DNA from 3 places in the Geodermatophilus sp. FMUSA9-8 genome. Region 3 is predicted to be linked to each of the others. Evidence: riboswitches for the same ligand, from Rfam matches in the RefSeq annotation. Region 3 holds a riboswitch; each other region holds the start of a gene.
What was found. A riboswitch is a leader RNA that binds a small molecule or an ion and turns the genes downstream of it on or off. The one in region 3 is predicted to bind cyclic di-AMP.
Positions count from the first base shown of each region.

Region 1: another riboswitch for cyclic di-AMP. It lies ahead of WA616_RS23295 (hypothetical protein); the one in region 3 lies ahead of WA616_RS15350 (C40 family peptidase).
Region 2: another riboswitch for cyclic di-AMP. It lies ahead of WA616_RS22155 (transglycosylase family protein); the one in region 3 lies ahead of WA616_RS15350 (C40 family peptidase).

Region 1 is NZ_JBAGKE010000014.1:63,809-74,077, forward strand. Features, by position in the region: gene WA616_RS23275 (SLC13 family permease) at 1-330, opposite strand, end outside; gene WA616_RS23280 (sulfite exporter TauE/SafE family protein) at 332-1,084, opposite strand; gene WA616_RS23285 (DoxX family protein) at 1,109-1,471, shown strand; gene WA616_RS23290 (PIG-L deacetylase family protein) at 1,468-2,187, shown strand; gene WA616_RS23295 (hypothetical protein) at 2,219-2,854, opposite strand; cyclic di-AMP (ydaO/yuaA leader) riboswitch at 3,106-3,266, opposite strand; gene WA616_RS23300 (phosphoketolase family protein) at 3,454-5,907, shown strand; RNA gene rnpB (RNase P RNA component class A) at 5,944-6,348, shown strand; gene WA616_RS23310 (hypothetical protein) at 6,442-6,681, shown strand; gene WA616_RS23315 (hypothetical protein) at 7,333-7,659, shown strand; gene WA616_RS23320 (M15 family metallopeptidase) at 7,667-8,254, opposite strand; gene WA616_RS23325 (response regulator transcription factor) at 8,343-9,029, shown strand; gene WA616_RS23330 (sensor histidine kinase) at 9,026-10,123, shown strand; gene dapB (4-hydroxy-tetrahydrodipicolinate reductase) at 10,120-10,269, opposite strand, start outside.
Region 2 is NZ_JBAGKE010000012.1:151,596-161,864, reverse strand. Features, by position in the region: gene glgX (glycogen debranching protein GlgX) at 1-1,513, shown strand, start outside; gene treY (malto-oligosyltrehalose synthase) at 1,510-3,855, shown strand; cyclic di-AMP (ydaO/yuaA leader) riboswitch at 4,015-4,141, shown strand; gene WA616_RS22155 (transglycosylase family protein) at 4,147-4,716, shown strand; gene treZ (malto-oligosyltrehalose trehalohydrolase) at 4,825-6,576, shown strand; gene WA616_RS22145 (dihydrofolate reductase family protein) at 6,576-7,310, shown strand; gene WA616_RS22140 (peroxiredoxin) at 7,445-7,807, shown strand; gene WA616_RS22135 (ATP-binding protein) at 7,797-10,269, opposite strand, start outside.
Region 3 is NZ_JBAGKE010000007.1:48,584-58,852, reverse strand. Features, by position in the region: gene WA616_RS15365 (hypothetical protein) at 1-470, shown strand, start outside; gene WA616_RS15360 (hypothetical protein) at 562-1,053, opposite strand; gene WA616_RS15355 (hypothetical protein) at 1,216-1,557, shown strand; gene WA616_RS15350 (C40 family peptidase) at 1,707-2,222, opposite strand; cyclic di-AMP (ydaO/yuaA leader) riboswitch at 2,235-2,386, opposite strand; gene WA616_RS15345 (hypothetical protein) at 2,745-2,897, shown strand; gene WA616_RS15340 (hypothetical protein) at 3,122-3,598, shown strand; gene WA616_RS15335 (SMP-30/gluconolactonase/LRE family protein) at 3,644-4,543, opposite strand; gene WA616_RS15330 (fumarylacetoacetate hydrolase family protein) at 4,554-5,477, opposite strand; gene WA616_RS15325 (amidohydrolase family protein) at 5,538-6,974, opposite strand; gene WA616_RS15320 (LysR family transcriptional regulator) at 7,058-7,918, opposite strand; gene WA616_RS15315 (LAGLIDADG family homing endonuclease) at 7,985-8,788, opposite strand; gene WA616_RS15310 (TIGR03557 family F420-dependent LLM class oxidoreductase) at 8,950-9,915, shown strand; gene WA616_RS15305 (HD domain-containing protein) at 10,007-10,269, shown strand, end outside.

The sequences.
Region 1 (10,269 bases), on a different contig from region 3:
CCCGGCGGCGAGCAGCACGACCCGGCCGAGCAGCGCGCCGGCCGAGCGCCCCGCCCGCCGGGCCGTCGCCGCGGCCGCCCAGGTGAACACGCCCTCCCGGTCGGCGAGGTCGGCGAGCACCAGGACGACGACGAGGAAGGCCACGGTGGGCAGCGCCCCGCGCACCGCCGTCTCGGCCGCGGCGAACCCGACCGCGCCGACCGCCATCAGGTAGACCGCGCCCCCCACGGCGACCGCCGCCGGGGGCACGCGGCGGGTGCCGGCCGTGGCCGCCGCGAGGGTGGCGGCCAGCACGACGCCGGCGGTGCCGAGCGCGACCGGGTCGGTCACCTCAGATGCGGGTGAACAGGTAGACCGAGACCGCGACGCCGAAGGCCACGATGAGCACCCGCAGCGGCGTCGCGGGGATGCGGGTGGCGATCCGCGCGCCGGCGAACCCGCCGACCAGGCTGGCCGGCGCGGCGACCGCGACCACCTCCCAGGCGATCGGCCCGAACAGCCCGAAGACGACGAGGGTGACCGTCGCCGTCACCGCCGACAGCGCCGACTTGAGCGCGTTGGCCAGCGCCAGCCGGTGCAGCGCCGTCCCGAGGACCCCGACCAGGATCACGCCGAGCGCCCCGCCGAAGTAGCCGCCGTAGACGGTGGCGAGGAACAGCGCGACGTAGAGCCACCACGGGTCGCGCACGGCGCCGTCGTCGCGGTCGCGCAGCCGGCGGGTCAGCAGCGGCTGCACCGCCAGCAGCAGGCTGGCGAGCAGCACGAGCACCGGCACGACGACGTCGAAGGCCTCGCTCGGCGTGGTCAGCAGCAGCACGCTGCCGGCCGTGCCGCCGAGCACCGCGACGACGCCGAGGCGCACCAGCCGCCCGCGCTGGCCGGCGTACTCGCGGCGGAAGCCGAGCATCCCGCCGAGGTAGCCGGGCCACTGCGACACCGAGTTGGTCACGTTGGCCGCCACGGTGGGCAGGCCGAGCGCGACCAGGGTGGGGAAGAGGATCAGCGACCCGCCGCCGGCGATCGAGTTGATGACGCCGGCGAGCAGGGAGACCGCCGCGGCGATGACCAGGTCGGCGGCGGACACGGGGCGGGAGCCTACGGTGGCGCCATGCGCCTCCCCGCCCCGGCGACCTGGCTGGCCGCCGCCCTCGGCGGATCCGGCGTGCTGCACCTGGTGCGGCCGCGGACCTACGAGTGGCTGGTGCCCCCGGAGCTCGGCGACGCCCGCTCCTGGGTGCTCGGCAGCGGGGTGGCCGAGGTGGCCACCGCCGCGCTGCTGGCCGCGCCGCCCACCCGCCGGGCCGGAGGCTGGGCCGCGGCCGGGCTGCTGGCGTCGTTCGTGCCGGCGCACCTGCACCACCTCCGCATCGCGCGGGGGAGGCCGGCGCTGCTGGCCGCCGGGGTGCTGCGGCTGCCGCTGCAGGCGCCGATGATCGGCGCGGCGCTGCGGGTGGCCCGGGGCCGGGCGTGACCGAGCCGTTTCCCGGCGACTGGACGCGGGCGCTGGTCGTGGTCGCCCACCCCGACGACGTCGAGTACGGGTGCGCGGCCGCCGTCGCCGCGTGGACCGACGCCGGGCGCGACGTCCGGTACCTGCTGGCCACCCGCGGGGAGGCCGGCATCGCCGGGCTGCCGCCGGGGGAGGCGGGGCCGCTGCGCGAGCGGGAGCAGCGGGCGTCGGCGGCGGTGGTCGGCGTCTCGGAGGTCGAGTTCCTCGGGTTCCCCGACGGCCGGGTCGTCGAGGGGCTGGAGCTGCGCCGGTCGCTGGCCGCGGCGATGCGCCGGCACCGGCCGGAGCTGGTGGTGACGATGCACTTCGGCGAGACGTGGACGCCGCCGGGCGTGGCCCCGGCGTACTGGAACAGCGCCGACCACCGGGCGCTCGGCCGCTCCGTGGTCGACGCGGTGGGCGACGCCGCCAACGAGTGGATCTTCCCCGAGCTCGCCGGGCAGGAGCCGTGGCGGGGCGTGCGCTGGATCGCCGTCGCCACGCCGGTCGGGGCGACGCACACCGTCGACGTCACCGGCGTCGTCGACCGGGCGGTGGCCTCGCTCGCCGAGCACCGCCGCTACCTCGAGGCGCTGTCGGACGACCCGGTCGAGGAGCAGGCACGGCGACAGGTCGAGATGGCGACGCCGGAGGTGGACGGCCGGCGCAGGACCGGCTTCGCGCTCTACGCCGGCTGAGCGCGCCGGCCGTCCACCTCTCAGGCGGGCGTCACGGCAGGAAGCTCACGTGGACGTGGTCCCTGTGGTTGGCCGTCGGCGAGCCGCGGTCGGCCATGGCCTGCCAGCCGGACCCGCCGACCAGCCAGATCCGCTGCTGCCAGATGACGTACTCGACGCGCAGCCGCGTCGCGTTGTCGATGACGAACTGGGCGACCGCGTCCCCCTTCGCCGCGTCGGCGTACACCATGAAGTCGGCGGCCAGCTGCTGCGTCGGGGAGTGCCCGGGCCGGGTGAGGACCGTGGACACCGCGAAGGCCTGCGTGACCTCCGCGACGGCCGGCCGCACGTGCGGCGCCCAGGCGCTGTAGGCGGTCGACGTCGGGGTCGGTGCCCCGGTCAGGTCCGTGGCGACGGCGACGACGGCGGTGGCCGCCGCGGCGGCGGGCGCGGCTGCGGGAGCCGCCGCCGGTGCGGGAGCCGCCGCCGGTGCCGCTGCTGGTTCGGCGGCGGGGGCGGGTGCCGCGGCGGCGTCGCCGCGGCCGGACCAGTGCTCGGACCAGCCGCCCCGGTCGTGCCGGTCGCCGTCCCAGGGACGGTCGGCGGAGGCGGCCGACTGACCGGCCAGGCAGAGGGCGACGGTGGCGGTGCCGACGGTGAGCGTGCGGCGGAGGGCGTGTCTGCGCATGACGAGGAGAGCTCCTGTCGTGTGGCCCCGCGCGGTCCCGCCGTCTGCTCGGCAGGCACCCGGCGCGGGGCAGGGGAGGGCACGGGGTCCGGGACGGCACGCGGCAGCCCGGGCGGGGCGTGTGCGGAGGCCGGTCGGGTCCGGATCCCGGAGGCGCGGCGGCCGGCGCGGGTGCGCGGGCCGCGGCGAGGTGTCTGGGGGCGGGGCGCGTCGGGGCAGGCGCCGACGGCGCTCCCCGTGTCGCGGCTCTCCGTTTCTCCCGTGGCCGCCTACCGGGTCAGCTGACGGGTTCGGGCGGGGATGTCGCCCTACCCACCTCCCGGAGGACCGGGCGGTGGGACTCACCCCGGTGACGCGGTGGGTCCCCGGCTCGCGGCCACAGGCGTGGTCCGCGACTCGGCGGCGTCCGGGCGGATCACCCCGGCTGGGGCGCGAAGGGCCGTCCGGACGGGTCGACCGTAGGGAGGCCCGCGGGGCCCGGCAACGGGGACCGGGGAGTTCCGGTGGGGCGGGCGGCCGGCCGTCGCACCGACCTGCGGGGCGGGGCCGGGTCCGCCAGGGTGGGGGCGTCGAGCGCGACCACCCCCGGGAGGACGACGGTGACCGAGGCCAGCACGCGCGAGGAGATCGCCGCGACCGACGGCGTCGGGCCGCTGACCCAGGAGGAGCTGACCCGCATCCACGCCTGGTGGCGGGCGGCCAACTACCTGTCGGTCGGCCAGATCTACCTCATGGACAACCCGCTGCTGCGCGAGCCGCTGCGCCCGGAGCACGTCAAGCCGCGGCTGCTGGGCCACTGGGGCACGACGCCGGGGCTGAACTTCGTCTACGCGCACCTCAACCGGGCGATCGCCGCGCGCGACCTCGACTGCATGTACGTGATGGGGCCCGGCCACGGCGGCCCCGGCCCGGTCGCGTCGGCCTGGCTGGAGGGCACCTACAGCGAGGTCTACCCCGACGTGTCGCAGGACGAGCCGGGGATGAAGCGGCTGTTCACCCAGTTCAGCTTCCCCGGCGGGATCCCGAGCCACGTCGCGCCCGAGACCCCCGGCTCGATCCACGAGGGCGGCGAGCTCGGCTACGCCCTGGTGCACGCCTACGGCGCCGCCTTCGACAACCCGGACCTCGTCGTCGCCGCCGTCGTGGGCGACGGCGAGGCCGAGACCGGGCCGCTGGCCGCGAGCTGGCACGCCACGAAGTTCGTCGACCCGGCCCGCGACGGCGCGGTGCTGCCGATCCTGCACCTCAACGGCTACAAGATCGCCAACCCGACCGTGCTGGCCCGCATCGAGCCCGACGAGCTCGACGCCCTGCTGCGCGGCTACGGGCACACGCCGTACGTCGTCGAGGGCGACGACCCGGCGCTCATGCACCAGCAGTTCGCCGCGACGCTCGACCGCTGCCTCGACGAGATCGCCGACATCCAGCGGCGGGCACGGGAGGGCGGCGCCACCGAGCGGCCGCGCTGGCCGATGATCGTGCTGCGCTCGCCCAAGGGGTGGACCGGGCCGGCGGAGGTCGACGGGCACCGCGTCGAGGGTTCGTGGCGCTCGCACCAGGTGCCCTTCGCCAACGCGCGCGAGGACGACGGCCACCGGCGGGTGCTCGAGGAGTGGCTGCGCAGCTACCGCCCCGAGGAGCTCTTCGACGACGCCGGCGCCCCCGTCCCGGCCGTGCGCGACCTCCACCCGGAGGGCCCGCGCCGGATGAGCGCCAACCCGCACGCCAACGGCGGGCTGCTGCTGCAGCCGCTGCGGATGCCCGCGTTCGCCGACTACGCCGTCCCCGTGCCCGAGCCCGGTACCGGCGCGGTGGAGGCCACCCGGGTGCTCGGGGAGTTCCTGCGCGACGTCATGCGCGGCAACCCGCAGACCTTCCGCGTCTTCGCGCCCGACGAGAACAACTCCAACCGCCTCGGCGCGGTGCTCGAGGCCACCGACCGCACCTGGATGGCGCGGCGCGAGCCCGAGGACGACCACCTGGCGCCCGACGGCCGGGTCATGGAGGTGCTCTCCGAGCACCTGTGCCAGGGCTGGCTGGAGGGCTACCTCCTGACCGGCCGGCACGGGCTCTTCTCCTGCTACGAGGCGTTCATCCACGTCGTCGACTCGATGGTCAACCAGCACGCCAAGTGGCTGAAGACCACCAACGACATCCCGTGGCGGCGGCCGGTCGCGTCGCTGAACTACCTGCTCACCTCGCACGTGTGGCGGCAGGACCACAACGGCTTCTCGCACCAGGACCCGGGCTTCATCGACCACGTCGTCAACAAGAAGGCCGACGTCATCCGGGTGTACCTGCCGCCGGACGCGAACACGCTGCTGTCGGTCGCCGACCACTGCCTGCGCACCCGGCAGTACGTCAACGTGATCGTCGCGGGCAAGCAGCCGGCGCTGCAGTACCTCGACATGGACGCCGCCGTCGAGCACTGCACCAAGGGCATCGGCATCTGGCAGTGGGCGAGCACCGACGCCGGCGCCGAACCCGACGTCGTCCTCGGCTGCGCCGGCGACGTGCCGACGATGGAGACGCTCGCGGCCGCGGAGATCCTCACCTCGGCCTTCCCGGACCTGCGGGTGCGGGTGGTCAACGTCGTCGACCTCATGCGGCTGCAGGACAACCGCGAGCACCCGCACGGGCTCTCGGACGCCGAGTTCGACGCGTACTTCACCACCGACAGGCCGGTCGTGTTCGCGTACCACGGCTACCCGTGGCTGATCCACCGGCTGACCTACCGCCGGACCAACCACGGCAACATCCACGTGCGCGGCTACGTGGAGGAGGGCACGACGACGACGCCGTTCGACATGTGCGTCGTCAACGGCATCGACCGCTACGACCTGGCGATCGACGTCATCGACCGGGTGCCGCGGCTGCGCTCCCGCGGCGCCCACCTGCGCGACCGGCTGCGGGACCGGTTGATCGAGCACAAGCGGTACATCCGCACCCACGGGGAGGACCTGCCGGAGGTGGCGGGCTGGCAGTGGGGCTCGGGTGCCGGGCCGGTCGTCGTCGGCGGGGGCAACGAGCCGCTGCACGAGCCGGAGAACTGACCGGACGGCGACCCGTAGACTGGCCGGCACGACGGACGAGTCGGCCGGGCGGTCGCGTCGGCGGGGGAGACCCCGTCGCCGAGGAACGTCCGGGCTCCACAGGGCAGGGTGGTCGTTAACGGCGACCCGGGGTGACCCGCGGGACAGTGCCACAGAGAACAGACCGCCAGCAGTTCGCTGCTGGTCAGGGTGAAACGGTGGTGTAAGAGACCACCAGCGCACCGGGTGACCGGTGCGGCTCGGTAAACCCCACCCGGAGCAAGGTCGAGAAGGGACGGCGGGCGACCGTCGTCCTGCGCAGGCGTTCGAGGGCTGCCCGCCCGATGCCTGCGGGTGGACCGCTCGAGCCCGCCGGCAACGGCGGGCCTAGATGGATGACCGCCCATCGGGAGGCCGCGAGGCGCCCGAGGACAGAACCCGGCGTACAGGCCGACTCGTCCGTCGCCTCCCGCCTGACCTGCGCTTTCAGGTCCGGCGGGGTCCCCTCATCCGCCGCAGGTGTCACGCAGGCACGCCGCGGAGGAGGCTCGGCCGATGGACATCACCACCGTCAACGACCGGCACCTCTACCAGGCCCGCGTCGTGGTCCAGGACCCGGCGGATCCGTCCCGTCAGCTGGAGCTGGTGCGCCGAATTGTCCGGTTCGGGCCCGCCGGCTGGCTGACGGCGATGGCGGCGGCGACCGAGGACGCAGAGATTGAGCTGTACCCGACCGGCCGGGTCCTGGCGGTCACCGACCTGCGTGAGGTCGGGGCGCCCGGGATCCACGGGTGACGACGCCGGTCACCAGCGGAGCGGGTCGGTCAGGCGGGACTGGGCCGTGCGGCACGCGCGGCAGTTCCCCCATGAGGACAGCGCCCGCGCCGACGTAGGGGCGCCGCACTCGGGGCACTCGACGGCCTGGCGTGACGGGATCTGGGCGTCGGTGAGCCGGGCGGCCGGTTCTCTGTCCGTCGTCTCCCCGCCCCGCGCGGGGGAGTCGGGATCGGCGTCGGCGTCGCGTCCACGGTCTGTGGCGATGGAGCCTCCTCGTTCCGCGCTGACGCTACCCGTCCGTGGTCGGCCGACGGGCGGACCGGAGCCCGCCGGCCTCGGAGCTCGCGGCCGGCCAGCTCGCGGAGGCGGTCGGCCAGCGGCTGGGCCTGCTCGGCGGCTGCCCGTCGGCCCTCCCGGCCGGGCGGAGGAGGAGGCGGAGGAGGGGGCGGAGGAGAGCCTGAGGGGTCGACCGGGCCGGCCTCCAGGTCGACGTCGAAGGCGATGTCCTCGGCCCGGTGCCAGGTGGCGAAGACCCCGTCACACTGGCGGATGGGAAGAGCAGCCCCGGGACGACGTCCGGCCGTGTACGCCCGACGGTCGATGTCCGGAGGGCCGTCCGGCTGCGATGCTCGACCGCGTGCTCCTCGCCCAGCCCGTCATCCCGGCCTAGTGGAGCGCCTGCTGCGCGTCGGCTCGCTCGCCGTGGCCCTGTTCCTCGCCACGCTCGGCAGCTTCGGCGCCTCCTTCGGCGTCATGACGAACTGCACGAACACCCACAGCTGCACGGTGACCGGCTGCCGGCCCTGCACCACGGCCCAGACGTGGCTGACCGCGGGGTGGGTGCTGCAGGGTGTCCTGCTCGTCGTCGGGCTGGTGCTGGTCGTCGCCGCGAGGCGCCGCCGGCCGGGATGGGCGCGAGCCGCCGCGCTGGCCGTCGGGCCGCTGGCCCTGGTCGTCTTCGCCGCGACGACCGCGCTGGCGGTCGGCAGCTTCTAGCCGCTGCTCACGGCTGCATGCGGGGGTCCTCCGTGGGGTCCGCGTACGGCGCCGGGCACCCGTCCTCGACGGCCGCCGGGCGGAGCTCGTGGTGCCACGGCTCGTTGCCGTAGACCTGGCACAGCCCGAAGTCCGCGCCGTGCTGCGACAGCCACGACATGGCGTCGGTGGGCCCGACGTCGACCGCGTCTCCCGTCACGTGCGCCGACGTCTCCGCCGTCGCCACCCAGCGGGCCGCCTCCTCCAGGGAGCCGTACTCGTCGACCGCCTCCCGCAGCAGCTGCTCCTGGTACTCCGGCGACCGCCACCCGCTGGTGACGACGAACTCCACCCCGTCGCGGGATGCCGCTGACGCCGCCGCGCGGAGGGCTGTGAGCAGCTCGGCGTCGAGCCGGGACACCGCCGGGTACCGGTCGTCGAAGACGCCGGCGCCGTCGGGGAGCACGCCGTCGTCGACGGTGACGCCTCCCGGCGGAGCGGGCGGGCTCCCGCCGTGCCGGAGGGACGGGGCGGGACCGGCGACCTCGCAGCCGGCGGCCAGGACCAGGACGGCGGCGGCCAGCGGCCGGGCGCGGCGGAGCAGGGGAGCGGGCATGCCCGGCAGCCAAGGCGTGGGCGTGTTGCCGGGGCGTATGCCGCCGTGCATACGCCGGCGATACGCCCCCGCTCCCTACCCTCGCCGCATGCGCGTGCTGATCGTCGAGGACGAGCCCGTGCTGGCCGGCGCCATCCGCGACGGGCTGGGCCTGGAGGCGATCGCGGCCGACGTCGCCGGCGACGGGCACGCTGCCCTGGAGCTACTCGCCGTCAACACCTACGACGTCGCCGTGCTCGACCGCGACGTGCCGGGCCCCTCCGGCGACGAGATCGCGCGGGGCATCGTCGCCTCGGGCAGCGGCCTGCCGATCCTCATGCTCACCGCGGCCGACCGGCTCGACGACAAGGCCTCCGGCTTCGAGCTCGGCGCCGACGACTACCTCACCAAGCCCTTCGCGCTGCGCGAGCTCGTGCTCCGGCTCCGCGCGCTCGACCGCCGCCGCGCCCACCACCGCCCGCCGGTGCGGGAGATCGCCGGACTACGGGTGGACCCGTTCCGCCGCGAGGTGTTCCGCGACGGCCGCTACGTCGCGCTGACCCGCAAACAGTTCGCCGTCCTCGAGGTGCTCGTCGCCGCGGAGGGCGGGGTGGTCAGCGCCGAGGAGCTGCTCGAGCGCGCCTGGGACGAGAACGCCGACCCCTTCACCAACGCCGTCCGCATCACCATCTCCGCGCTGCGCCGGCGCCTCGGCGAGCCGTGGCTGATCGCCACCGTGCCCGGCGTCGGCTACCGGATCGAGGCCCCGACGAGCGCCCTCGGAGGCGGCCGGTGACCCGGGCGCCCGGCCCGAGCGTCCGCCTGCGCCTCACCCTCAGCTACGCCGGCGTCGTCGTCCTCACCGGCGCCCTGCTGCTGGCGGTCGTCTGGGTCTTCCTGCTCCGGTACGTGCCCGACGCCGTCCTGGTCACCGGCGGCGGCCCCGGACGAGGCCCCGGGCTGTTCGTCCCCAACCGCTCTGACCTCGAGCGAGCCTTCGTCCCGCGGGCCGCCGCCGCCCTCGCGTTCCTGCTGCTCGTCGGCCTCGCGGGCGGCTGGTTCCTCGCCGGCCGGGTGCTCGCGCCGCTCACCCGGATCACCGAGGCCACCCGCACCGCGGCGACCGGCTCGCTGTCGCACCGGATCGCCCTGCCCGGGCGCAGCGACGAGTTCCGCGAGCTCGCCGATGCCTTCGACGGCATGCTGGCCCGGCTCGAGGCACACGTCGCCGAGCAGCGCCGGTTCGCCGCCAACGCCTCCCACGAGCTGCGCACCCCGCTGGCGATCACGCAGACCCTCCTCGACGTCGCCCGGCAGGACCCCGGCCGCGACCCGGACGTCCTCGTCGAGCGGCTGCACGAGGTGAACACCCGGGCCATCGAGCTCACCGAGGCGCTGCTGCTGCTCAGCCGCGCCGACCACCGCCCGCCCGACCGCGAGCGGGTCGACCTGTCCCTGCTCGTCGAGGAGGCCGCCGAGACGCTGCTGCCCCTGGCGGAGTCACTCGGCGTCCAGGTGCACACCGCCGGCGAGGTCGCCTCCGCCTGCGGCTCGCCCGCGCTGCTGCTGCAGCTGACGGCGAACCTCGTCCAGAACGCGGTGGTGCACAACGTGCCCGGCGGCTGCGTGTGGATCTCCACGACGGCGCGCCCCGGCGCCGTGGTGCTCACCGTCGAGAACACCGGCGAGGAGCTCGCGCCCGAGCTGGGCGCCACCCTGACCGAGCCGTTCCAGCGCGGCGGCCGGCGCGTCCGCACCGGGCACGCCGGCGTGGGCCTGGGTCTGGCGATCGTCGAGCGGGTGACCGCGGCGCACGACGGCGCGCTCACCCTGACGCCGCGCGCCGGCGGGGGCCTCCGCGTCACGGTGCGGCTGCCCGCCGCGGATTAGCCGAACAGCAGCGTGTCGAGCCCGCGGCGCACGCCGGGCTGCTCGGCCACCCGGCGGACGGCGAGCAGGGTGCCGGCGACGTAGGGGTCCGGCGACTCCCCGGTGTCGTGCCGCATGACCAGCCGCTCGCCCGTGCCGCCGAAGAC
Region 2 (10,269 bases), on a different contig from region 3:
GATCGAGCTCATGCCGGTGCACCAGTTCGTCCAGGACGACACGCTGCTGCAGAAGGGCCTGCGCAACTACTGGGGCTACAACACGATCGGCTTCTTCGCGCCGCACAACGAGTACGCGCAGCAGACCGACGGCCAGCAGGTCCAGGAGTTCAAGGGGATGGTCCGGACGCTGCACGAGGCCGGCATCGAGGTCATCCTCGACGTCGTCTACAACCACACCGCCGAGGGCAACCACATGGGCCCGACGCTGTCGTTCAAGGGCATCGACAACCGGACGTACTACCGGCTGGTCGAGGGCGACGAGCAGTACTACATGGACACCACGGGCACCGGGAACTCGCTCAACGTCCGCACCCCGCAGGCGCTGCAGCTGATCATGGACTCGCTGCGCTACTGGGTGACCGAGATGCACGTCGACGGCTTCCGCTTCGACCTCGCCTCCACCCTGGCCCGCCAGTTCCACGAGGTGGACCGGCTCTCGGCGTTCTTCGACCTGGTCCACCAGGACCCGATCGTCAGCCAGGTCAAGCTCATCGCCGAGCCGTGGGACATCGGTGACGGCGGCTACCAGGTCGGCAACTTCCCGGCGCTGTGGACCGAGTGGAACGGCAAGTACCGCGACACCGTCCGCGACTTCTGGCGCGGCGAGGACGCCACGATCGGCGAGTTCGCCAGCCGCATCTCCGGCTCGGCCGACCTCTACAAGCACTCCGGCCGCCGGCCGGTGGCGAGCATCAACTTCGTCACCGCGCACGACGGCTTCACCCTCAACGACCTCGTCTCCTACAACGAGAAGCACAACGAGGCCAACGGCGAGGACAACAACGACGGCGAGAGCCACAACCGCAGCTGGAACTGCGGCGTCGAGGGCGAGACCGACGACGCCGAGGTGCTGGAGCTGCGGGGGCGCCAGCGGCGCAACTTCCTCGTGTCGCTGATGCTCAGCCAGGGCGTGCCGATGCTGCTGCACGGCGACGAGCTCGGCCGCACGCAGGGCGGCAACAACAACGGCTACTGCCAGGACTCCGAGCTGACCTGGATCGACTGGGACTCGGTCGACGAGGGGCTGCTGGAGTTCACCAAGCTGGTCACCCGGCTGCGCACCGAGCACCCGACCTTCCGCCGCCGCCGGTTCTTCCACGGCCGCCCGGTGCGCCGCGAGGAGGGCGACCCGGTGCAGGACGTCGCCTGGTTCACCCCGGCCGGTGAGCTGATGAGCGACGAGGACTGGGACGCCGGCTTCGCCAAGTCGCTGGCCATGTACCTCAACGGCCACGGCATCCGGGAGACCGACGAGCGCGGCGAGGACGTCGTCGACGACTGCTTCTACCTGGCCTTCAACGCCCACCACGAGCCGATCGAGTTCACCGTGCCGACGTCGGAGTACGCCGAGGGCTGGACGGTCGTCGTCGACACCGCCGAGATGGGCGCCGTCGAGCCGGTGCAGGTCAAGGCCGGCGACACCGTCCGGGTCGAGGCGCGCGCCACCGTCGTCCTGCAGGCCGCCCCGTGACCGAGGCGACCGACGGCGACGCCGCCCGCCGGAGGGCCGTCCCGACGGCGACCTACCGGCTGCAGGTGACCGCCGACTTCACCCTCGACGACGCCGCGGCCGTGGCCGGCTACCTGGCCGACCTCGGCGTCAGCCACGCGTACTCCTCGCCGCTGCTGCGCTCGGCGGCGGGGAGCACGCACGGCTACGACACCGTCGACCACGCGCACGTCGACGAGTCGCGCGGCGGGCAGGAGGGCTTCGACCGGCTCGTCGCCGCGCTGCACGAGCACGGGCTGGGCCTGGTGCTCGACCTGGTGCCCAACCACATGGGCGTGGCCGACCCGGCCGAGGCGCCGTGGTGGTGGGACGTGCTGCAGCACGGGCGCGACAGCGCGCACGCGTCGGCGTTCGACGTCGACTGGGACTTCGGCGGCGGGCGCATCCGCATCCCGGTGCTGGGGTCGGCCGACGACGTCGAGAAGCTCGAGGTCGTCGACGGCGAGCTGCGCTACTACGACAACCGCTTCCCCCTCGCCCCCGGCACCGGCGACGGCACCCCACAGGAGGTGCACGACCGGCAGCACTACGAGCTGGTCGACTGGCGGCGCGCGGACGCCGACCTCAACTACCGGCGGTTCTTCGCCATCAACACCCTCGCCGGGCTGCGGGTGGAGGACCCGGAGGTCTTCCGCGCCACCCACGAGCTGGTGCTGCGGATGGTCGAGGACGGTGCCGTCGACGGGCTGCGGATCGACCACCCCGACGGCCTCGCCGACCCGAAGGGCTACCTCGACCGGCTGGCCGAGGCCTCGGGCGGGCGCTGGACCGTGGTCGAGAAGATCCTCGAGCCCGGCGAGGACCTGCCCGACAGCTGGCGCACCGCCGGCACCACCGGCTACGACGCGCTCGCCGAGGTCGGCGACGTCCTCGTCGACCCGGCCGGCGAGGCGGGCCTGACCGCGCTCGACACCGAGCTGGCCGGCCGGGAGGTCGACTACGCGCAGCTGGTGCGCGACTGCAAGCGCGAGGTGACCGACGGGATCCTCGGCTCCGAGGTCGCCCGGCTGGTGCGGGTGATCGGCGAGCTGCCCGGCGTCGACGCCGCGACGCAGACGGAGGCCCTGGCCGAGCTGCTGGCCACCTTCTCGGTCTACCGCAGCTACCTGCCCGACGGGCGCGAGCACCTCGACGCCGCGGTGGCCGCCGTGCGCGACCGCCGGCCCGACCTGGTGGCGGCGGTCGACGCGCTGCACCCGGTGCTGGCGCAGGCCGGCACCGAGGCGGCCACCCGCTTCGAGCAGACCAGCGGCCCGGTGATGGCCAAGGGCGTCGAGGACAGCGCCTACTACCGGTGGGCGCGGTTCGTGGTGCTCAACGAGGTCGGCGGCGACCCGGCCCGCTTCGGCGCCACCGCCGACGAGTGGCACGAGGCGCAGGCCCGGCGGCTCGCGCGCAAGCCCGAGTCGATGACCACCCTCACCACGCACGACACCAAGCGCAGCGAGGACACCCGGGCCCGCCTGGCCGTCCTCGCCGAGGTCACCCCCGAGTGGGCCGACCTGGTGCGCGGCTGGCTGTCGCGCCACCCGCTGCCCGACCGGCCGCTGGCGCACCTGGTGTGGCAGAACCTGGTGGGCGCCTGGCCGCTCTCCCGCGAGCGGGCGCACGCCTACGCGGAGAAGGCGGCCCGGGAGGCCGGGCTGTCGACGACGTGGACCGACGTCGACGAGGAGTTCGAGGCCGCGCTGCACGCGATGGTCGACGCCGCCTTCGACGACGCGACGACCCACGGCGAGATCGAGGCGTTCGTCGCGCGGATCGCGCCGGCCGGGCGGTCGAACGGGCTGGCGCAGAAGCTGCTGCAGCTGACGATGCCCGGCGTCCCCGACGTCTACCAGGGCACCGAGCTGTGGGACCACTCGCTGGTCGACCCGGACAACCGCCGGCCGGTCGACTACGACGCGCGGCGCGCGCTGCTGGCCCGGCTCGACGGCGGGGAGGTGCCGGAGGTCGACGACACCAGCGCGGCGAAGCTGCTCGTCACCTCGCGGGCGCTGCGCCTGCGCCGGGACCGCCCGGAGCTGTTCACCGGCTACACGCCGGTGCGGGCGACCGGCAGCGCGGCCGGCCACGTCGTCGCCTTCGACCGCGGGTCCGCAGAGCAGGGTGGCGCGGTTCCCGTGGCGACGCGGCTCCCCGTGGCGCTGGCGGCGTCGGGCTGGGGCGACACCGCGCTGGCGCTGCCCACCGGCGCCTGGCGGGACGTCCTGACCGGCACCCGGGTGGTCTCCGACGCGGGCGGGACGCCGGTGGGCGAGCTGCTCGCCCGGCTGCCGGTGGCGCTGCTCGTCCGCGACTGACGGGCGGCTGCGGCTGGGGCGCGTGAGGCGTCGCGTGACCTGACCGTTACCGTGGCCCGGCGCTCTCCCACACCGGGAGGGCGCCGGAGCCGGCCCGCCGAACCCCGTCCACCGGCCTCCGCACCTCTGCACAGCCAGGACGGGGGTGGGGGACCCATCTCGGCGTCTGCGCCGTGGTCACGGGGGGACCGGACCAGCGCCTGGGGGTGAAGCCGCACGTCCGTGCGGCCGGGGCACCGATCGCTCCGAACCCGACAGCTCACCTCGCAGGCGGCGGATCGGAGTACCCCCATGCGCACGTCCACGTCCCTGCTCCGCCGTGCCCTCGTGACCACCGGCGCGGCCGCGGTCGCACTCGGCGTCGCCGCCGGCCCGGCCTCGGCCGCCGCCCCCAACGACTGGGACGCCGTCGCCGCGTGCGAGTCCAGCGGCAACTGGTCGATCAACACCGGCAACGGCTACTTCGGCGGGCTGCAGTTCAGCCAGAGCACCTGGGAGGCCTTCGGCGGCCTGTCCTACGCGCCGCGCGCGGACCTGGCCACCAAGGAGCAGCAGATCGCCGTCGCCGAGCGCACGCTCGACGTGCAGGGCCCCGGCGCCTGGCCCACCTGCGGCAAGGCCCTGGACCCGTCGGCGCCCGAGGCGGGGTCCCCCGCCGCGGCACCGGCCCCCGCTGCCGCCCCGGCCGCCGCCTCCGAGGCCCCGGGCGAGGCGTACACCGTGGTCCGCGGCGACACCCTGGCGAAGATCGCCCGGGCCGAGGGCGTCGACGGCGGCTGGCGCGCGCTGTGGGCGGCCAACCGCGACGCGGTGCCGGACCCGAACCGCATCTCGGTCGGCCAGGTGCTGCAGCTCCCCTGAGCCGCACGGCGGCCGGGGGGCTCCCGCTCCCCGGCCGCCCGGCGGTTGACCGCAGCACGGGCGGGCATGTCCACCCGGTCATCCCGCACCGCCTCTGGAGGTCCCCGCATGTCCGCACCCGTCGAGTTCGCCGTCTGGGCGCCCGTGCCCGAGCGGGTGCGCGTGCAGGTCGACGGTGCCGTGCACGACATGCGCCGCGACGAGCACGGCTGGTGGCGCGCGGAGGTCGAGGCCGGCCCCGACGCCGACTACGGCTTCCTGCTCGGCGACGACGACACGCCGCGTCCCGACCCGCGCGCGCGGCGGCAGCCCGCCGGCGTGCACGGCCTCTCCCGCCGGTTCGACCCGTCCGCGCACGCCTGGGGCGACGGCGCGTGGACCGGGCGCCCGCTGGCCGGCGGCGTCGTCTACGAGATGCACGTCGGCACGTTCACCCCGGAGGGCACGCTCGACTCGGCCATCGACCGGCTCGGCCACCTCGTCGACCTCGGCGTCGACTTCGTCGAACTGCTGCCGGTGAACACCTTCGACGGCACCCACAACTGGGGGTACGACGGCGTGCTCTGGTACGCCGTGCAGGAGAGCTACGGCGGCCCGGCGGCCTACCAGCGGTTCGTCGACGCCTGCCACCAGCGCGGCCTCGGCGTCATCCAGGACGTCGTCTACAACCACCTCGGGCCGTCCGGGAACTACCTGCCGCTGTTCATGCCGATCTTCAGCGAGGGCGGCGCGAACACCTGGGGCGAGTCGGTGAACCTGTCGGGGCCGGACTCCGACGAGGTGCGCCGCTACATCCTGGACAACGCGCTGATGTGGCTGCGGGACATGCACGTCGACGGGTTGCGGCTCGACGCCGTGCACGCGCTGGTCGACGAGCGGGCCACCCACGTGCTGGAGGAGATGGCGCGCGAGGTCGCGGCGCTGTCGGTCGCGGTGCGCCGGCCGCTCACGCTCATCGCCGAGAGCGACCTCAACGACCCGCGCCTGGTCACCCCGCGCGTCGCGGGCGGCACCGGCATCGACGCCCAGTGGAGCGACGACCTGCACCACGCGCTGCACGCCACGCTGACCGGCGAGGGGCAGGGCTACTACCGCGACTTCGCCGAGGCCGGGCTCGGCGGCGTGGCCAAGACGCTCACCGGCGCGTTCTTCCACGACGGCGCCTGGTCGAGCTTCCGCCGCCGGCACCACGGCCGGCCGGTGGACACCGCCCGCCTGCCGGGCTGGAAGTTCCTCGGCTACCTGCAGGACCACGACCAGATCGGCAACCGCGCCGTCGGCGACCGGATCTCGGCCACCCTCTCCCCCGGCCTGCTCGCCGTCGGCGCCACCCTGGTGCTGACCAGCCCGTTCACCCCGATGCTGTTCATGGGCGAGGAGTGGGCCGCGGCGACCCCGTGGCAGTTCTTCACCAGCCACACCGACCCCGACATCGGCCGGGCGACGGCGGAGGGCCGCAAGGGTGAGTTCGCCGGGCACGGCTGGGACGCCGACGAGGTGCCCGACCCGCAGGACCCGGAGACCTTCCTCCGCTCGAAGCTCGACTGGTCCGAGCCGGAGCGGGAGCCGCACGCCCGGCTGCTGGAGGTCCACCGCGAGCTGCTCGCACTCCGGCGGGCGCACCCCGAGCTGGCCGACGCCGACCTGTCGGCGGTCGAGGTCGGCTGGGACGAGGACGACCGCGTGCTGGTCGTGCACCGCGGCTCGCTGCGGGTGGTGGCCAACCTGTCCGGCGAGGAGCGGGAGGTCGACCTCGACCGGACGGCGACCGCCGTGCTGTTCGCGACGTCCGGCGAGCCGGCGCTGGACGGGACGACGGTGACCCTGCCGGCCGAGAGCGCCGCGGTCCTCAGCACCTGATGCGCCGCCTGCACCCGGACCCCGCGGGCGACCTGTCCGACGGCGACCTCGCCGACGCCTACCGGCTCCCGCCGGGCCGGTCGCTGCGGGTGGACTTCGTGACCTCCCTCGACGGCGCGATCGCCGTCGGCGGGCGGAGCGCGGGGCTCGGGTCGCCGGGGGACAAGAGGGTCTTCCGGACGCTGCGGGCGCTCGCCGACGGCGTGCTGGTGGGCGCCGGCACGGCCACGGCGGAGGGCTACCGGCCCGTGGACGCCGACCCCGCCGTGGCCGCGCTGCGGTCGTCGCTCGGGCGGCCCACCGGGGCGCCGGTGGTCGTGGTGTCGCGGCGGGCGTCGCTCGCCCCGGACGGCCGGCTGGCGGTGCCCTCGACGGTGCTGGTCACCTGCGCGGCGGCGCCCGCCGACCGCCGGGCCGTCCTCGCCGCCGCCGGGGTGGACGTGCTCGTCTGCGGGGACGACGACGTCGACCTGCCGCTGGCCCTCGACGAGCTCGCCGGGCGCGGGCTCGAGCAGCTGGTGTGCGAGGGCGGGCCGGCGCTGCTGGCGGCCGCGCTGGAGGCGGGCGTCGTCGACGAGCTCGACCTGACCCTCTCCCCCGCGCTGGTCGGCGGCGAGGCGCGGCTGGTCGGGCCCGCGCTGCGCGACGTCGTCCGCCCGCGGCTGCTGCAGGTGCTGGAGGAGGAGGACGGCGTCCTGTTCACCCGCTACGCGGTGGGCGCGGCCCGCGCCTGACCGACGGGCGGCGCTCGCGTGGGGGTCCGCGGCGCCCAGATGGGTGCCCGGGCCCCATGTCCGCAGGTCGGGGCGTCCCTAGCGTCGTCACCGGACCCGCCATCCCGGGCGGGCCGCGACCCCAGGAGGACGTCATGGCCAAGGCCGTCGTCAGTCTCGTCACCGGTCTCGAGGACCCGGAGAAGGTCACCGTCGCGATGCTCATGGCCGTCGGCGCCGCCGAGACCGGCCGCGAGACGGTCGTGTTCGCGGCCAAGGAGGCCGTCCGGCTCGCCCTGGAGGGCACCGCGGTCGGCACCGCGTGCGCCGGGTGCCCGCCGCTGCCCTCGCTGATGGACCGCTTCCTCGCCGCGGGCGGCCGCTGGTTCGTCTGCCCGGTCTGCTTCGAGGCCAAGCAGCTCGACGCCGGGCGGCTGGTCACGGGCGCCGAGCTGGCGGGCACCGTCCCGCTCTGGACGTGGATCGGCGACGAGGGCGCCACCACCTTCAGCTACTGAGCAGCCCCAGTTCCGCCGCCCGGCGGACCGCCTCCCGCCGGCCGCCGGCGCCGAGCCGGCCGAGGACCGCGGTGACGTGGTGCTCGGCCGTCCGCGGCGAGACCACCAGCCGCGCGGCGATCTCCGCGTTGGTCAGCCCCTCGGCCAGCAGCCGCAGCACCTCGGCCTGCCGGGCGGTCAGCCCGGCCGGGTGGGCACGGGTGGTCCCCCGCCGCCCGTGCCGGACGGCGAGGCCGAGCTCCCGCATGCGCCGGGTCACCCGCGCGGCCAGCGGCGCGGCGCCCAGCGCCCGCGCCGTCTCCAGCGCCTCGCCCAGGGCGTCCGCGTCGTCGAGGGAGGAGAGCCACAGCGCGCGGTCGTGCGGCCAGCCGAGGGCGCCGAAGGCGTCGGCGGCGGCCCGGGGGTCCCCGGCCAGCAGGGCCGCGTGGGCGGGCGCGGCCGGGCCGGCGCCGTCGTGGCGCACCCCGGCGAGCGACGCCCAGGCCGCCAGCCGCCCGCCACCCCACCCGGCGCCACCGGCTGCCCGGGCCAGCTCGACGGCGCGGGCGGCGCGCGCGGTGGGCAGCGGTCCTCCGCGGACGAGCGCGTCCTCGACCGCCAGCTCGAGCACGGGCACGAGGCGCTGCAGCTCGCCGGTGCGGTCGGCCCGGGCCGCGACGTCGGCCAGCCGCTCGTCCGCGTCGGGGTCGCCGCGCCGCACGGCCCGCTCGGCCAGCAGCGTGCGGGCCAGGAGGTCGCTCACCGAGCCGTCGCGGCCGGCCTCCGCGCGGGCGGCGGTCTCGACGTCCACCGGATCGCCGGCGCGCAGCCGCAGCCACGCCGTCGTGAGCCGGGCGTAGCCGCCGAGCGCGTCGACCTCGTGCGCCGCGGCGTGCGCGGCCGCCCGGTCGGCGGCCGCTCGGGCGGCGTCCGGCCGCAGCCACAGCAGCTGCGTCCAGGCCAGGTTGACCAGCGCGCGCACCGCCTCGTGGTGGTCACCGGCCGTCGCTGCCGCCCGGTGCGCGTCCTCCAGGGTGGCCGTGGCGGTGGGGTCGGCCTGCGCCTCGACGGTCCCGGTGGTCACCCGCGCGTGCGCGGCGGTGGCGGCGTCGCCGAGCCGGTCGGCCAGCGCGGCCGCCCGCCGGCCCTCCGCGAGCGCCTCCTCCGCGCGGTCGCCCAGCATGGCCAGCTGCGCGACCGCGGCCCGGGCGCGCGCCAGGTCGGCGGAGTCGCCGAGCGGCTCGAGCAGCGCGACCGCCGCCGCGGCCTCCCGGCGCGCGGCCGCGCCGTCCCCGGCGTACCAGTGCAGCCGCGACCGGACCTGCGCGCACCGGCCCAGCCCCCGCCGGTCGTCGGTGGCGCGGTGAGCGCCCGCGGCCGCGTCGACGGCCGCCAGCGCGTCGGGCACCTGCCCGGCCAGGTAGGCCGCACCCGCCAGCTCCTCGAACAACGCCGCCCGCTCCGCGTCGGGCAGCGCCCCGGCCAGCGGCACCGCCCGGCGGTAGTGCGCGGACGCCTCGCGGGTGGCGCCCGCCGCCGCGGCGGCCCGGGCGGCGGGCAGCGCGGCCGCGGCCAGGGCGGCGACGTCGCCGGCGGCCTCCGCGTGGTGCACGAGGTCGGCTGGGTCGGCGCCCAGCCGCTGCAGCGCGGCGAGGACGGCCGCCGACAGACGGCGCCGGTCGGCGGCGGCGAGCGTCTCGGCGACGGCGGTGCGGGCGAGCTCGTGGCGGAAGGCGACCGCGTCCGGGCCGACGGTCAGCAGGGCGGCCCGCTCCGGCTCGGCGGCGGCCACCGGCCACCCGGGGAGGACCGCGTCGAGGACGCCGGTGCCCGCGCGGGCGGGGACGACCGACACGAGCTCGACCAGCGCCCGGGCTGCCGGGGAGAGGGCGGCGACGCGGCCGGTGACGGCGTCGCGCACCGACGGCGGCGGCGCCGTCGTGCCCGCGGCGGCCAGCTCGGTGACGTAGAAGGGGTTGCCGCCGGTGAGGGCGTGCACCCGCGCCGCGCCGTCGCCGACCTGCTCGCCGACGAGCTCGGCGACCGCCGCCTCCGACAGCGGCGCCAGCGGCAACCGGGTGACCGCCGCCGGCGGCAGGGTGGCGAGCGCCGACCGCAGCGGCGCCCCGCCGTCGGGCTCGGCGTCGCGGTAGGTGAGCACCAGGACGGCGGGCAGCCCGGTCACCCGCCGGCCGACCGTCCGCACGAGGTCGAGGGTCGCGTCGTCGGCCCAGTGCACGTCCTCGAGCACCAGCACGGTCGGCCGCGACAGCTCCGCGAGCAGCGCGTCCGCGACGTCGCCGCGACCGGCCAGCGCCACCGCCAGCGGGCCACCGACCTCGCGGGCGACGTCGCGCAGGGGCCCGAGCGGGCGCGGCGTGGCCAGGTCGTCGCAGCGGCCGGTGAGCACGCGGACTCCGGGGACCCGGGCGGCCGGCCCGGTCACCAGCGCCGTCTTGCCGATGCCCGCCTCCCCGGTGACG
Region 3 (10,269 bases):
CTGGCAAGAGTCCAGGGGACGGTCCCGAGTGGCTGAACAACATGCTCGCCATCGTCGTCGTGGTCCTGCTCGTGGTCGCGTGCGTCCGTCTTCAACAGTTGCGCAGACGCGTCTATGGACACGAGCTAGCAATGCGCGGTGCTGACGCGGTCATGGCGCAGGCGCTCGAGAGGCGACGTCGGAGGGAAGAGGCACGCTCGCTGCTCGCGCGCGACCCCGCTCTGGCACGCGAGTTGGGGATCGGGCGTCCGGACCTCCACCGGGGATACGACGACGGCGGACTCATCGACGTGAACACCGCTCCTTCCGACGTCATCGCGGCCGGACTAGAGGTCGATGCAGCTACGGCGGATGCGATCGTTGCCGCGCGATCTCTGCGGGGTGGCTTCTACTCGGTGGACGAAGTGGTCGTCTACACCTCGCTGCCTCCGCACGTACAGGAACGTCTGCGTGAGAAGGGCATCGCTTGAGCGCTTCGTGTCCACGCCCCTGTTGCTCCTCGGACTCAAGCAATCGTGTCGCGCGAGGGACCTTCGTCGTGGCACTGCCTGATGCGCATAGTCAGAGGTAGCCGCCCGGTGAGGACGCCGAGGCGCCCGGACCCGCGCTGCGCTGCTCCCGCATCACGTACAGCTCGGCCAGCGTGATCGGCCGCTCCGGAGCGGCGGCCGCGTCGTCGCCCAGCCACCGGCGGGCCTCGGCCGGCGCGAGCGGCAGGAACTCGACCTGGCTCAGGCAGCGCCCCGGCCGGGTGATCGCGGGGCGCACTCGGCCGACGTCCTCGTTGGTCGTCAGCGGCACGACCACCGGCAGCCCGTGCCCGAGGATGCCATCGCACAGGTTCAGCAGCCGCCCGACTGAGGCGCCGGCGCGCTCCCGGGCCTCGGCGCGGAGGTAGTCGTCGCAGTCCTCGGCCACGACCAGCCGCCACTTGCCCTCGTCGGTGTGGTCATCGGGGTGTTCGTCCGCGCCGGCGACATCGAGTAGGTACTGCCGCTCGGCGAACAGCCGCTCGGGGCCATCACATAGTGCGTGCGGCACCACGGCGCCCACTCGCGGCTCAGCGTCCGAACCGCCGTCGTCTTGCCCGTCCCCGGAGCCCCGTGCCACAGCACGAGGCGCCCGGTCAGGCCGGACATCCCCATGAGGTCGGCGAGCCCGCCGGCGGTGGCGGCCGCGTAGTGGGGTGAGGTCTCCGCCCAAGTGGGCGCGGCGATGCGCCGCGACGACGGCTCACCGATCCCGTCCCGGAAGGAGCAGAAGCGCACGCGCACCGACCCCGGGGGCGGCTCGGTGACGGCCTGGGCGGCGGCGACCAGCCTGTCCCGCAGCTTATCGGTGGCCGCAGCGTCCGTATCGACCACCGACACCTTCGTCATGCTGTGCGCGACCTCGACGCTTGCGAGCAGGCCCAGCCAGGCCGCGACCACCACCTACGCGGCGCCGTTCTGCTGGTCGAGCCGGACCTCGGCGTCCTCAGGCAGCAGCTCGAGCGGCATCTCGACGGCGCCGGACACCTCGCCTGTGCGCAGGACCGGAAGCCCGTCCTCCTACTGAGCGCGGACGAGCATTGCCGTCGACAGCTCGTGCAGGTGGCTGAACCAGAACGAGCCGGCGAAGGGCTGAGCGGGCGGCACGGCGACACGACAGGCGCGGGGACCGACGACGGCGCCCCGGTCGGCGGTGACCGAGGCGCCGTCCGTCCGTCAGGCGACCCGGCGGGCGCCCTGGTAACCGGTCATCGAGTCGAGGTTGACGACCGCGACCGGCTTGCCGGCGGTGGAGGCGTGCACCATCTGGCCGTTGCCGATGTACATGCCCACGTGCGAGACCGGGCTGTAGAAGAACACCAGGTCACCGGGCTTGAGGTCGGACTTCGCCACCGGGGTGCCGAACGTCGACTGGGCCCGCGAGGTGCGGGGGATCTCCACGCCGGCCGCGCGGTAGGCGAAGCTGGTCAGGCCGGAGCAGTCGAACCGGTCGGGACCGGTCGCGCCGTACTGGTACATGTCGCCGCGCTGCGCGAGCGCGGTGTCGACGGCCGCCTGGGCGACGCCGTTCGGAGCGGCCACCGGGGCCGCCGCCACGACCCCGCCACCACCGCCGCCGCCTGCGGCAGCCGAGGCCGGGAGGGGCGAGAGCGCGATGCCGGCTCCGGCGATGGCCGCGACGGCGATGCCGCGGAACGAGCGACGGGCGAGGGGCGTGCGTGCAGTCGTCATGGACGACGGTTCTCCTGTTCTCCACGGTCGCCTACCGGGTTAGCTGACGGGTTCGGGCGGGGGAGTCGCCCGGCGCGAGAGGTCGCGCTTCACCCCTGGGACTCGATGGGTCCCCGGTCCGGAGGGCGGCTGGCTGCCGGCGTCCGGTTCGGCGTGGTCCGGCGGGTGTCACACGGGTTCGTGACGGGGACCCGGCCAGGACCAGCGGGAACGGTAGGGAGGGCCGCGGACCGTCACAACCGCCCGAGGGACGCGCCACGCCCGGTCCGGAACCGCGGACTTGACGGCGGCCGCCCATCCGACACGCCACCGTCACCACGACAGATGCCTCTCCGGAGCCCGCGGCGCGCGACCGCGGACGCGCGGGGACACGCCGTGCCCCACGAGAAAGGACGGCGCGGTGCGTCCGCACGCGGTGTCAGGAGCCGCCCACGGACGGGCGGTCTCCGAGCGTGGGGACGTGGCGGTTGCCGGACGCGTTGACGGGGCACGGAACGGGGGATCGAGAGAGAGGAGCACCCCATGGGAATGATGAGGAACCTCATCGCCTCCGGCGTGGCCGCGAAGGTCGTGCAGGAGCTCAAGAAGCCGCAGAACCAGGCGAAGATCAAGCAGTTCGTCCGCGACTTCCAGGCCAAGCAGAAGAAGGGCGGCACCGGCGGCCGCGCCTACTGACCGCTGATCCGCCCGCGGCCCCCGTCCCACCCCGGGACGGGGGCCGCGGTGCGTCCGGGGCCGGTGCGACGGTCCGTTGCGGTTCCGAGACGGCTCGGTCCCCGGCGTCCCGGACGGCGACCCGACCCCGTGTGACGCTCGCCGGCGTCTCTCCGCGACGCCGGCGCCGACCTCCCCGGGAGGCGCTGCCGGCGCGCGTCCGCACGACCACCACGGGGTGTCCCATGAACCAGTCCTCCGCCCGCCGCCGACTCGGCGCGCTTCCCGTCCTGCTCGCCACGGGCCTCCTCCTCGCCGGCTGCGGGGACGACGGCGAGACCGGCCTCCCCGCGCCCACCTCCACCCCGTCGGCTCCGGCGACGTCGTCCGCGGCGGCCCCGACCACGCCTGCCCCGACGACGCCCGCCCCCGAGCCCGCGGTGGCCCCTGCCCCCACGCCGGAGGTGACGCCGGCTCCCGTGGTCGTGGACTTCCTCATGCCCGCCGTGGTCGGCATGACGCTGCAGGACGCCCAGGACCTGATCCAGACCAACGGCGTCTTCCTCAGCCTGTCCCACGACCTGCTGGGCAGCCGCAACCAGGTCCTCGACGCCAACTGGCGGGTCTGCACCCAGAACATCGCACCCGGCCAGCGGGTCACCGGGGACGTCGAGGGCGCCATCGACCTCGGCGCGGTCAAGCTCGACGAGCTCTGCCCCTGACGTCCGGCCGCGGCCCCGTCCCGGTGGGACGGGGCCGCGGTGCGGTCAGGGCCGGCCGGCGTGCGGGACGTCGACCTCGGTCGCGAGCAGCACCGCCTCGCGCACCGGCGCGCGGTTGTGCTCGTAGAAGTCCGGCGCCGCGCACATGAGCAGCGTCCGGCCGTCCTCGCCGCCGAGCATGCAGGCGTAGACGCCCAGTCCCTCGGGCGCCGCGACGGCGTCGACGATCTCGCCGCCCTCGGCCACCCGCACGACCCGCCCGCCGACGGCGTCGGCCGCCCAGATGCACCCCTCGGCGTCCAGGGAACAGCCGTCCGGGGCGACGGCGAGCTGCCCCAGCACCTCGTCCACGGTGCGCCCGGTGACCTCCGGCCCCAGCGACGCCCACACCCGCCGGTTGGTCAGCGACCCGTCGGCGCCGAGGTCGAACGCCGTGTACCGGTTGCCCAGCGTCTCGCCGACGACGAGCGTGCCGCCGTCCGGGGTGATGACCGAGCCGTTCGGGAACTGCAGCCCCTCGGCCGCCACGGACACCGTGCCGTCGGGGTCGATCCGCTTGAGCGACGCCGTCGCCGCCTCGCCGCCGCCCATCAGGTCGAAGCCGAAGTCGCCGACGAACACGTGCCCGCCCGGGCCGACGACTAGGTCGTTGAGGTGCCCGCCGCAGTGCTCGGTCAGGTCGGCGTAGGTCGACAGCGCCGACCCGTCCCAGCGCAGCACCTCGTGCGTCTTCATCGACACGACCACCAGCGACCCGTCGGGCAGCCAGCCCTGCCCCGACGGCTGCCCGGGCACCTCGAACCGCACGGTCTCCTGCCCGTCGGCGGTCACCGTGCTCACCGTGTGCCGGTAGAAGTCCGACACCCACCACGTGCCCTCGTGCCAGCGCGGCCCCTCGAAGAACCCGCCGCCGGTCAGCACCGTCCGCACCTCGCGCTCTGCCATGACGCGGACCCTAGGAGCCCGACGCCGGCGGCCCCAGCGGAACGGGATCCGGGCCGGCGACGATCGGCGCCGTCACCGTGCCGATCCGCTCGATCGTCACCGCCACCTCCACGCCCGGCCGCAGCCACGGGTGCCGCTCCTCGCCGTGCAGCGACCGCAGCTCCAGCAGGCAGCCGGTGCCCACGGTCCCGCTGCCGACGACGTCGCCCGGCCGCAGCTCCGTGCCCCGTGAGGCGTAGGCGAGCATCTGCCCGAACGACCAGCGGACGTCGGCCCAGCTGCCACCGCCCTGCTCGACGCCGTCGACCGAGGCGCTCATCCGCAGCGCGTAGCCGTGCCCGGACCGGTGCGGCTCCAGCTCGTCGGGCGTGACGAGGACGGGGCCGATCGTCGTCGCGCCGTCCTTGCCCTTCGCCGGGCCGAGGCCGATCTTCGACTCGACGCCCTGCACGTCGCGGGCGCTCCAGTCGACGAACACGGTGTAGCCGGCGATCGCCGCCTCGGCCTCCTCCGGCGTCAGGTCCGACCCGCGCCGGCCCACGACCGCGGCCACCTCGACCTCGTAGTCGAACGCCGCCGAGCCGGGGGAGACCGGCACCGGCTCGCCCGGACCGCGGACCGCCGCCGGGTTGGTGAAGTAGAAGACCGGCTGCTCGAACCAGACCGGGGACACCTCCCGCCCGAACGCGGCCGCGGCGTTGCGCGCGTGCTGCTCGAAGGACAGGAAGTCGCGCACCGACGGCGGCCGCGGCACCGGCGCGCGCAGCACCAGCCCGTCCTCCGGCAGCACCTCGGCCGGCTCGCGGCCGGCGGCCGCGGCGAGGTCGGGCAGCAGGTCGACCAGGGCGGCGTCGAACCCGTGCACCCGCCCGTCGCGCAGCAGCCCGGCCCGTTCGGCGCCGTCGGCCGGCGAGACGTAGGTGACCCAGCGCATCAGCTCTCCTCCCTCACGCGCGCGCCGCCTGCCGGCGCCCGGCGGCTCCCATCGTGGTGCTCACCGGACCGCCGGCTGCGGGCGGTTGGCCTGGAACAGCGGCTCCATGACGTCCCACCCGTTCTCCGGCGTGCCGGGCAGCACGACGCCGGCGTCGGACAGCCGCTGCAGCAGGCCGTCGCAGACCGCGTCCGCCTGCCGGCCCAGCGCGGCGAGGTCGTGGTCCACCAGTGCGCCGTCGCGCTTCACCACCCGCCCGTCCACCAGGACGGTGCGCACGTCGGCGACCGTGGTCTGGAAGACCAGCGACCCGACGACGTCCGGCCGCGGGTGCATCTCGAACGAGTCGCCGCCCACCACGACGACGTCGCCGCGCTTGCCCGGCGTCAGCGAACCGATCCGGTCGCCCATGCCCATCGCGTCCGCGGCGTTGACCGTCGTCCAGGTGAGCGCCTCGCGGGCCGTCGTCGTCACGGTCTCCGGCATCCGGCCGGCCAGGTTGACCGCCTGCGTGGCGTCCCAGCGGTCGAAGCCGAGGCCGAAGCGCATCTCGTGCCACAGGTCGCCGGAGTTCAGGCTGATGACGTCGGCCGACAGGGTCGGGGCGATCCCGTGCCGCCGGCACCGCTCGAACACCGGCCGGCCCATGCCCATGTTCAGCTCGGTCTCCACCGAGATCGACACCTTGCCGCCGGTGCGGGCCAGCGCCGCCCACTCGTCGTCGTCGAGGGTGTTGCAGTGCACGTGCACGATGTCGGGCCCGAGCTGGCCGGCCTCGTCGAGCTCGCGGATGCCGCCGGTCACGCAGCTGCCCCACACGCAGCCGGTGTGGCTGACGACCAGCGCGCCGAGCTCCCGGGCGACGGCGAGCTCGTCGAGCGTGTGCTGCCACGGCTGGCCGAACACCTCGCTCAGCGAGACGCCGATGGTGACCAGCCCGCGCGGGTCGGGGAAGTGCTGCCCGGCGAGCCGGCGCAGGTCGCGCACGCGGTCGTCGTGGGTGCCGAACTGCGGGTCGGCCGGCCGGCTCTCGAAGAACCCGTGGCAGTGCGCCGCCCGCACGCCGGACTCGACGATCCCGGCGATCGCCGCGTCGGAGTGCGCGGGGGTGTTGTTGGTGTGCGAGAAGTCGAGCAGCGTCGTCACCCCGGCGTTGAGCGCGTCGGCGCCGCCGAGCAGCTGGCCGACCCGCACGTCCTCGGGCGTAATCGCCGGCGAGATGGCCAGCCGGATGCCGAAGTAGTAGTCGCCGAGCGTCCAGTCGGCGCAGATCCCGCGCACCACCGACTGCCAGGTGTGCCGGTGGGTGTCGATCAGCCCGGGCAGCACGACGCCGCCGGTGGCGTCGACCACCTCGGCGTCGTCGACCTGCAGGGAGGGGGCGACGGCGACGATCGCGCCGTCCTCGATGAGCACGTCCCCGGTGGGCAGGTCGCCGATGGCGGGGTCCATCGAGACGACGTGGCCACCGGTGACGAGGGTGCGGGACTGGGCCATGGGGTGCCTCCGCGGCGTCGGGGAGTGGGCCCGATCACTCCACACCCGGCGGGGCGCCCGATCATGTGCCGGATCGGCAACGGTCAGCCGGCCGCCACGGCGTCGGCAGCCCGCCGGAACGACTCCACCGCCGGCCGCCGGTCGGCCACCCGGGTGACGACGGCGACCTCGACCGGCGGCGCGTCGAACGGCACGAACCGGACGTCGGGGCGCGGGAAGAACGCCGCGGCGGCCGCGCCGTGCATCCCGATCCGCCCGGTGGTCGCCACGGCCGCGGGGATCGACGCCGGGTGCCGCACCGCGCTGCCCCGCCCGTCCATGCCGGCCGGGCCCACCCAGTCCCGGAAGCGCGGGTGCGCCGAGGACATCCGCAGCCACGGCTCGTCGGCGACGTCGTCGCGGGTGAGCAGCGGGGCGTCGGCCAGAGGCGAGGAGGCCGGCACGACGACGACCGACGGCGTCCGCAGCACGGTGCGGAACTCCAGCCCGTCGACGGCGCCGAGGTGCTGCACCAGGCCGACGTCGAGGTCGCCGCGGCGGACGGCGTCGTACTGGTCGTCCATGTCGAGGTCCTCGAACAGCAGGTGCACGCCCGGCGCGGCCGCGGTGACCACGTCGCGCAGCGCCGGCCAGCGGTCGGCGGCGCCGAAGCCGAGGACGCCCACCCGCAGCGCGCCGTCGTCGGGCTCCCTCGGCGCGGCGGCCTCGGGCAGCCGGTCGAGCGCGGCGAGCACCGTCCGGGCGTGCGCGACGACCCGCTCGCCGGCCGGGGTGAGCGCCACCCGCCGGCTGGTGCGCTCGACCAGCCGCGCACCGACGTCGCGCTCCAGGCGCTGGATGCGGCGCGAGAAGTGGCCCGGGTCGAGGTAGTGCCGCCGCGCCGACCGGCCGAAGTGCAGCTCCTCGGCGAGCGTGAGCAGGTAGCGCAGCGACTCGACGTCCACGGCCCACCTCCGGCGCCGGCCGGCTCCGTCGCCGTCCGCCCGGCCCACTGTCCTGCACGCGGGACCTCAGTCGCCCGCGGCGCTCACTGCCCGGCGCAGCCGGAACCGGCGCAGGGCCACGGCCTTCTCCGTGCGGCCGAGACGACCGGCGGCTTCCCGGACGGTCCCGACCATGACCTCGACGTCCTCGTCCGGGGTCCAACGTCGCGCGCCGGCCACCGGGCGAGCCCGCATGCCGGGCGGTCTCGTCCATGCGGCTACGAGCGCGGCCGCCGCGCGTTTCCGTTCCAGGGCGAGGCACCCCGGGGGATAGAGCCAGGAGGCCAGGGCGGCGGCTCCGTCGCTGGCCACCATCGGGTTGTAGACGCCGTCCCGGGTGTTCCGCCGGACGGTCCGCTCGAGGCCCGTCACCGCGCGGACCTGGGCGCAGAAGAAGTCGGCGAGCGGCTGACTCGCGGTGACGAAGCTGAGGAACGGTCGCCCCGTCCGCGTGAAGCCCACGCTCCCGTCACCGTCGACGAGTCCGCGCAGGTAGTCCCGGGTGCTGAACGGGACGGTGGGCGGTGCGACCAGTGCCGACTTGGGTCCCGCCGGCAGGCCGAGGCCGACGAGCTCACGACGGACGGACAGGTCGCACAGCGTCCACACGGCCGACCGGTGCGGGCCGAAGTTCGTGGTCCGCACGCGACGGGACACCCGCGAGTGCACCGGGAACAGGCCGGCGAACTCGTGGAGCACGGCTTCGTCCTGCACCGCGAGCTCGATCATGAGGCGCCCCTTCTGTCCGGTACCGGCGTAGAGGCTGCCGTCGGTCTGGGCGAAGCCGAAGAAGTAGGCGTGCGCAGGGTCCGTGAGGTCGAGGTGCGGCACCAGGCAGGCATACCGGGAGCCGCCGACGGAACCGATCGCCCGTGCACCGGCGGCTCGCGCACCACACCCGGCGATGCGGACCCCGGCGTGCCGTTTCCGTTCCGCATGCCCCGGGCAGCCCGACTGCGCCCGCCGGACATCCAGCAGTGAGGACCCCCGTCATGCAGGTCGGACTGAAGCTCGCCACCGAGGCCTTCCCGCCGGAGGAGATCGTCCGCCAGACGGTCCGCGCTGAGGAGGCGGGCTTCGACTTCGTCGAGATGAGCGACCACTTCCACCCCTGGCTCGACACCCAGGGGCACAGCGGGTTCACCTGGTCGATGCTCGGCGCGATGGCCGCGAAGACCGAGCGGATCGGCCTGGTCACCGGCGTCACCTGCCCGATCATCCGGTACCACCCCGCCGTCATCGCGCAGGCCGCGGCGACCGTGCAGATCCTCTCCGGCGGCCGGTTCACCCTCGGCATCGGCGCCGGGGAGCGGCTCAACGAGCACGTCGTCGGCGCCGGCTGGCCGGCCGTGCACGTGCGTCACGAGATGCTCCGCGAGGCGCTGCAGATCATCAAGCTGCTCTGGCAGGGCGGCTACCGGACGTTCGAGGGCAAGTACCTCCAGCTCGAGGACGCCCGCGTCTTCGACCTCCCCGAGCAGCTGCCGGTCATCGCCGTCGCCAGCGGCGGGCCGCACGCCTCGCGGCTGGCCGCCGAGTTCGGCGACGGGCTGTTCGCCACCGAGCCGCGCGAGGACCTCGTCGGCGCCTTCCGCGAGGCCGGGGGCTCCGGCCCGCACTACGCCGAGGTGCCGATGGCCTGGGCCGAGACCGAGGACGCGGCGATCCAGGAGGCCCTGGAGAAGAGCCGCTGGGCGCTCACCGGCTGGAAGGTCATGAGCGAGCTGCCCAACCCGGTCAACTTCGACGCCGCCAGCCAGACGGTGAAGGAGGACGACATCCGCGGGCAGTTCTCCGTCGGCCCCGACCTCGACCTGCACGTGCAGCAGGCGCAGCCCTACGTCGACGCCGGCTTCGACCACCTCGTCCTGCAGAACGTCGGCCCCGATCCCGACGGGTTCATCGACGCCTGCGCCGGCGGGCTCATCGAGCGGGTGCGGGGCCTGACGGCCTCCTGACGCCGTCGTCCCTGCCGATCTCCGCAGCGGTCCTGCCACCGCGCGCGGCAGTGGGGGAGGAGGACACGGCCCGGGGGCAGACTCGCCGGCCGTGACCTCCTCCCTGCCCGCGCTGCCCGACACCCCCGCCTGCCGCCTCGCGCGGGAGGTGGTCGCCGAGTTCTCCTCGCCCGCCCTGGTGAACCACTGCCTGCGCAGCTACCTGTGGGCCGCCGACCACGCCGGCCGCCACGGCATCGCGTTCGACGACGAGCTGCTGTTCGTCGCGGCGATGGTCCACGACCTCGGCCTGTCCCCGGTCTTCGACAGCGCGACGCTGCCGTTCGAGGACGCGGGCGGCGCCGTCGGCTGGGT